Regions from separate parts of the Telluria sp. LT2P34 genome, predicted to be linked through region 1. Evidence: predicted binding sites of a transcription regulator. Region 1 holds the regulator's gene; the other holds the start of a gene.
What was found. Region 1 encodes LexA, which represses DNA repair genes until DNA is damaged. Its sites were predicted from a motif close to ACTGTATNNNNATACAGT; they were not measured.
Positions count from the first base shown of each region.

Region 2: a site for LexA is predicted at 1,547-1,564, ahead of AC56KZ_RS06160 (error-prone DNA polymerase). Genes of this name have one in related genera too.

Region 1 is NZ_JCASIN010000006.1:23,913-27,313, forward strand. It holds gene AC56KZ_RS15935 (cystathionine gamma-synthase family protein) at 1-307, shown strand, start outside; gene AC56KZ_RS15940 (tetratricopeptide repeat protein) at 360-1,118, shown strand; gene lexA (transcriptional repressor LexA) at 1,181-1,822, opposite strand; gene rpsF (30S ribosomal protein S6) at 2,020-2,430, shown strand; gene priB (primosomal replication protein N) at 2,464-2,757, shown strand; gene rpsR (30S ribosomal protein S18) at 2,796-3,086, shown strand; gene rplI (50S ribosomal protein L9) at 3,125-3,401, shown strand, end outside.
Region 2 is NZ_JCASIN010000002.1:61,749-65,149, forward strand. It holds gene AC56KZ_RS06160 (error-prone DNA polymerase) at 1-1,514, opposite strand, end outside; gene AC56KZ_RS06165 (DUF2059 domain-containing protein) at 1,688-2,227, shown strand; gene AC56KZ_RS06170 (hypothetical protein) at 2,335-2,628, shown strand; gene AC56KZ_RS06175 (class I SAM-dependent DNA methyltransferase) at 2,625-3,239, opposite strand; gene AC56KZ_RS06180 (ABC transporter ATP-binding protein/permease) at 3,253-3,401, opposite strand, start outside.

The sequences.
Region 1 (3,401 bases):
GGAATCGCATCCGCAGCATGCCATCGTGCGCGCGCTGTTCAAGTCGGGCGGCTCGCTGCTCAGCTTCGAGCTGCGGGACGACATCGACCCCTTCGACTACCTGAACCGCCTGCAGCTGGCCATCCCTGCCAGCAACCTGGGCGACACCCGGACGCTCGTCATTCCGGTCGCGCACACGATCTTCTTCGAGATGGGGGCCGAGCGCCGCGCCGGCATGGGCATCGCCGAGTCGCTGATCCGGGTGTCGGTGGGGATCGAGGATACCGAAGACCTGATCGACGACTTCCGCGTCGCCCTCGGCGCTTGAGTCGGGCCGGGGTGCAGGCTATGATAGGTCTTTACCCGGATCCAACGCCCCCATGAAAAAACTGTTGCTATGCCTCGCACTGAGCCTGTGCATCCCCGCCTATGCCGACGAGCTGGCCGACGCGAACGCCTTGTTTGCCAAAAAATCCTATCCGGAGGCGCTGCGGCTCTACACCAAGCTGGCCAACGCCGGCAATGTCGAAGCGCAGCAGCGCCTGGGCCAGATGTACTGGTACGGCGAAGCTGGCGCCACCGACGATGCCAAAGCGGAAAGCTGGTTCCGCAAGGCGGCGGCAAAAGGCAATCCAGTTGCGATCAGTTCGCTTGAAGTCATGAAGCAGCGCACGCTGCGCCGTGCCGAGATCACGCGCTGGGTCGAGCAATACCAGGGTGAAGACCTGAAGTCCGGCGCCTTCAACTGCCCGGTTCCGCGCATCCCCGCGATCTCGAAGCAGAGCGTGGACATCGAGCGCGTGTCGGCCAGCGTGACCAAGTGGCAGACCTGCTACAACGATTACGTCAAGAACCTGAACGCCGCCTCGCCTCTGGTGAAACTGATTCCGCCCGATATCGCCAAGCTGATGAACGAAGCCGAAACCAGGCGTGCGGGCGAGCGCCTGGCGCTGGTGCAGGAAAACCTGGCCGAGGAAGCGCGCGTCAGCTCGAAGATGGTCCTGGCCGACCTGGCCGCATGGCGCAGCGCGACCGAAGCCTATGTCAAGGAGCACAATGACATCGTGGCGAAGAGCCCGTCGGTGAAACTGTACGACTTCGACAAGCCGATGGGCGCCGCGCCGCGACAGACTCCCTAGTCAGCCAAATAAAAAAGCCGCGTCGAGCGGCTTTTTGCATTCAGGAAGCGCTCAAGCGATGCTCAATGCCAGCTGCGCATCAGTCCGACTGCCAGGCCCTCGAGCGCAAACTCGTCGCCCGGTTCGACGCGAATGACCTTGAAGTCCGGATTTTCCGGCAGCAGCTCGATCAGTTCGCCCGTCTTGCGGTAGCGCTTGACGGTCACGTCGTCGCCGATGCGGGCGACCACGATCTGGCCATTCTTGGCGTTGTCGATCTTTTTGACGGCGAGGAAGTCGCCGTCCATGATGCCGGCGTCGCGCATCGACCAGCCGCGCACCTTGAGCAGGAAATCGGGACGGGCGCCGAACATGGCCGGGTCGACGTTGTAGGTGGCTTCGACGTGTTCCTGGGCCAGGATGGGCGAACCGGCGGCCACGCGGCCTACCAGCGGCAGCGACATCAGGAGCGCCGCCGGAATGTGCGGGACCGATGCCGGCGCATGCACCGAGGAGCCGATCAGGCGGATGCCGCGCGAGGTGCCCGACACGATTTCGATCGCGCCTTTGCGGGCCAGCGCCTGCAGGTGTTCTTCGGCGGCGTTGGCCGACTTGAAGCCCAGTTCCTTCGCGATCTCGGCGCGCGTGGGCGGGAAGCCGGTGTTGTCGATCGCTTCCTTGATCAGGTCAAGGATCTGTTGTTGCCTTGCGGTGAGCTTGAGCATGGATCTGCCATGGTTGATGATTCAGACTGTATTTTTGTACAGTATTTCGGCGAATGCAAGGGAAATCGCTGAAATTGTCACATTTCCCGTCCCATTGTGTTGTCGCGCCATCCGCGCTATAATTGCCGGCTTTCCCTTCCCACACTCGTCTTGACGCCGAGGTGGGCATTTGTTTAAACGTCCTCAAGGAGTACTGCATGCGTCATTATGAAATCGTTTTTATCGTCCACCCGGACCAGAGCGAGCAAGTCCCGGCGATGATCGAACGTTACAAGGCCAGCGTCAGCGCACGCGGCGGTAACATTCATCGCGTCGAAGACTGGGGCCGTCGCCAGATGGCTTACTCGATCCAGAAGCTGCCTAAAGCGCACTATATCTGCATGAACATCGAGTGCGACAACGAGACCCTGGTCGAGCTGGAAACCGCATTCAAGTTCAATGATGCCGTGCTGCGTCACCTGACCGTGAAGATGAAGAAAGCTGAAACGACCCCATCGCCAATGATGAAGTCGGTCCAGCGCGAAGACGCAGCCAAGAGCCACCGCTCGGAAGCGCCAGCCCAGGCTCCGGCCCCTGCTGCTGCTGCCCCGGCCCCTGCTGCTGCTTAAACATTCTTTCGCCAGGAACCCTGAACACTTGAAGTGAACCAGTTACACGTCGTCGCAACCATCGCTGAACGCGACGTACTGCGCTACACCCCCGCCGGCGTGCCGGTCGTTTCGGCAATCCTGATGCACAGTTCGCAGCAGGTCGAGGCAGGTGTGGCAAGACTGGTGGAGTTCGAAATTGCCGCGTTCGCCGCGGGAGAAATTTCGGGCCGCTTCGCCAGCGCCGAGTTGGGCGCCGCGCACCAGTTCACGGGATTTTTGGCCAGGAAGAACCGCAGCAGCAAAGCCCTGGTGTTTCACATCATTGATTTTAGTGCCGCCGCTTAAAACAATAGCGGCCCACCTTTTAGATACAGGAGCCTCAAATGGCATTCGGTAAAAAGTTCGACAAAAACAAGGCCAAAGAAAAACTCAAGCGCAAACAGCAAAATCCGCTGTTCAAGCGCAAGAAGTTCTGCCGCTTCACCGCCGCAAACGTCGAGCAGGTCGACTACAAAGACGTCGACACCCTGAAGGACTTCGTCCAGGAAAACGGCAAGATCATGCCTGCACGCCTGACCGGCACCAAGGCGCACTACCAGCGCCAGGTTGACACCGCGATCAAGCGCGCACGCTACCTCGCGCTGCTGCCGTACACCGACCTGCACAACGCTTAATTCAAGCGCCGTACAGTCAGAATTTTCTGGAGAAAAATATGCAAGTGATCCTTTTGGAAAAAGTTGTTAACGTCGGCAACCTGGGCGACGTGGTCAAGGTCAAGGACGGTTACGCACGTAACTTCCTGATCCCGCAAAAGATGGCCCGCCGTGCAACTTCGTCGGCAGTCGCCGAGTTCGAAGTCAAGCGCGCCGAGCTGGAAAAAGCAGCTGGCGAAAAGCTGGCGGCTTCGCAAGCCCAGGGCGACAAGCTGAGCGGCATGACCATCACCATCGGCCAGAAGGCCGGCGTCGACGGTCGCCTGTTCGGTTCGG
Region 2 (3,401 bases), on a different contig from region 1:
TGACGCGGAAAATTCAGCAGCTGGGTGGCGAGCGTGGCCCACTGGCGCGACAGCGGCGCTTCCGGATCGAGGCCGCTCTCCTGCAAGCGGTTCAGCAGGTCAAGCTTGTTGTCGAACCAGCGGTGGCTTTTGCAGACCTTCTCGATGATGCCGAGGTCGACGCCGAGCGCGCGGCCGCTGTCGCGCAGTGCGCTCTTGGGACGGTAGCTGATCACCACCGCCGCCAGCGCCGCGCGGGTGCGGCCGTACTTGTTGTAGATGTACTGGATCACCTCCTCGCGGCGCTGGTGCTCGAAATCGACGTCGATGTCGGGCGGCTCGTTGCGCTCCTTCGAGATGAAGCGTTCGAACAGCAGGTTCGCGCGCGCCGGATCAACCTCGGTGATGCCGAGGCAGTAGCAGACGGCCGAATTGGCCGCCGAGCCGCGGCCCTGGCACAGGATGTTGTTCGAGCGCGCGAAGCGCACGATGTCGTAGACGGTCAGGAAGTAGTGTTCGTAGCCCATCTCGGCGATCAGGGACAGCTCGTGCTCGACCTGGGCCTGCACCTTGGCGGGAATCCCTTCGCGAAAGCGGCGGTGCGCGCCGATATAGGTCTCCAGGCGCAGGAAACTGCCTGCCGTGTGGCCGGGCGGGACCACTTCGTTCGGATATTCGTAGCGCAGCTCGTCGAGCGAGAAGCTGCAGCGCGCCGCAATACGCAGGGTCTCGACGAGCGCATCGACCGAATAAATGTTCGCCAGGCGCAGGCGCGCGCGCAGGTGCTGCTCGGCGTTCTGCGCCAGGCCATAACCGCATTCGGCCACCGGCTTGTTCAGGCGCGTGGCGCTCAAGGTGTCCTGCAGGGGTTTGCGGGAGCGCACATGCATCGTCACATGGCCGAGGGCGACCACCGGCAGCCGGTGCTGTCCGCCCACCTCCTCGATCGTGACCCGGTGCGCCTCGTCGAAGGCGCGGTGCAGCAGCACCAGGCCGAGCCAGGCGCGTCCCGGGAACTGCGCCGCCAGCCAGGCGGCCTGCGCGTGCAGGCGGTCGACGTCTTTCGGTTCGTGGCCCGGATAGCGGGGCAGCAGGATCGCCAGGCAATCGGGCATGCCCTGCAGGTGGGCCAGCTCCGGCGGCGGATTGGCGATGTCGCCGGGGCCCAGGCGGTAGCTGCCCTTTTCGCCGCGCGTACGGCCCAGCGTGATGAATTCGGACAGGTTGCCGTAGCCGTTGCGGTTCTGCGCCAGCAGGATCAGCGAGAGGGCCGGAGCGCCGTCGGGCTGCTGCAGGTGGAAATGGGCGCCGACGATGAAGGGCAGCCCCGCTTTTTTTGCTTCGGCATGGGCGCGCACCACCCCGGCCAGCGAGCATTCGTCGGTCAGCGCCAGCGCCGAATAGCCCAGCCGCACCGCCCGCTCCACCAGCTCTTCGGCATGCGAGGCCCCTTCGAGGAAGGAGAAATTCGACAGGCAGAACAGCTCGGCATAATCGGGCAGGTATTGAGCGGGCGGCTGGGCGGGACGGGGCATCGGCAAGGGCGAATGTGGTGAGTGCACAAACTACTGTATAAAAACACAGTATAGGATCGATGAGATCAACTTATCAATCATTTCCGTGCGGATACAAGAAATCACCCGCTTGCTTAAAAGGAAACCTATCGCTTACAGTAAATAGTCAGACACTACTAACAAAAAGGAAACATATGAAGTTTGCCGTCCAGGCCCTGCTGGGTCTCACCCTGGTTGCCGCCGCCCCCGCCTTCGCCGTCACGCCCGCGCCCTCGGCACAGGCCGCCGTTTCAGGTCCGGCGCACGTGAAAGCGGTAGAAGACCTGCTGGGCGCCATGCAGTTCGAAAATGTCGTCAAGGGCGTCGCCGGCCGCAGCCGTTACGCGAGCGATGCCCAGCGCAAGGTGATTTTTGCAAAACTCGACAAAACGCCTCCTGCAGAAATGTACCGCCGCATGGCGCCGGCGCTGGCACGCGTCATATCCGCCGATACCGCCATCGAGATGAACCGTTTTTACCGCACTCCCTACGGCAAGAAGGTCATCCACAATAAGTACAACAGCGGGGTGCAGCTGATGATGCCGGGCGCGCGCCCGACCGTCGCACCGGAAGAAAAGAAAGAGCGCAAGCGCGCCGCCTATGTCCTGGCGAGCAAGGAACTGGCGGCGGCGGAGCCGGTGATCCAGCACGAAGCCTTCAAGCTGGTGCAGATGATTAACAAGGAAGGCCGATAAGACCGCAAGCCTGCGACAGTCCGGAGCGCACTGAGCGAGAATGCATCGGGAGGCTTGATTCTCAGTCCGATTTCTCAGTCCGATCGAATCGCTAAAGGAGAAACGCCATGCGCGCTCTGATGTTGATGGCTGCAAGCGCAATCTGCTTGCTGGGGTGTGCTACCCCTCAAGAAAAAGCAATGAAGCAACAGGCTGAAATGGATCGCATGATTGTCGAATACGGCCCCGCATGTACGCAGCTGGGTTATGCGGCAAATACCGATCCGTGGCGCAATTGTGTTGTTCAGCTGGCGGCAAAGAACAACGTCGGCCGTGCAGGCGTATCGACGTCGATCTTTGGCGGCTGGGGCAGCGGCGGACGTGGCTCCGGTATCGGCATCGGCATCGGGGTCGGACGCTAGGACTGCCCGGCTTTCTGCACGACGATGAAAAGATGCTTCAGCGGGTACTGGTCGAATTCGAGATGCCGGCACATGCAGCCGGCCTCCTCGACCAGCCGCAGCAGTCCGGGAATGCCCGGGCTGGCGTAGTAAACCGCAGGACCCATTGCATCGTCGACGTGTTCCGCGGGCGCGTCCAGCCCGCCCATCGAAAAAATGAACACGCCGCCCGGCTCCAGTGCATCCATGAGTTTGCGCAGCAGGCCCGCCTGCTGCGCCAATCGCACATGCCAGATGCTGTCCCAGGCCGTGATGAAGCGGTAGCTGCGCTCGGCTTGCCAGCTGACGGCGTCGGCATGGTGCAGGATGACTGCCGGGTCGGCGATCCTGGCCAGGTCGAGCATGCGCTCGGAGATATCGATGCCCTCGATCTGCAGCCCCCGGGCGCGCATGGATGGGTTGAGCCGGGTATTGCAGCCGCAGCCGACGTTCAGCGCCCAGCCCCCACCGTCATCGCCAAGGAAGGCCAAAGCGCGCTCGTGCTGGGCGACGCCGTTGGCCTGGTTGAAACTGTCGTCGAGCCAGCGTTCGGCCAGCTGGTCGTAAGCCGATGCGATGGGGGCATGCTGCATGCGGGACTCCTGCTCAAGCCGGGTGGATTGGCGCCTCGAACTGGTAGGCGTTTGCCTCGTGCACTTCCCATGCGCCGCCGCCCGTCAGGTGCAGCACATGGGTATGGTGGCGCAGCACGGCGGCGCGGTGGGCGATGCTGATCAGGGTAGTGCCGCCGTCGC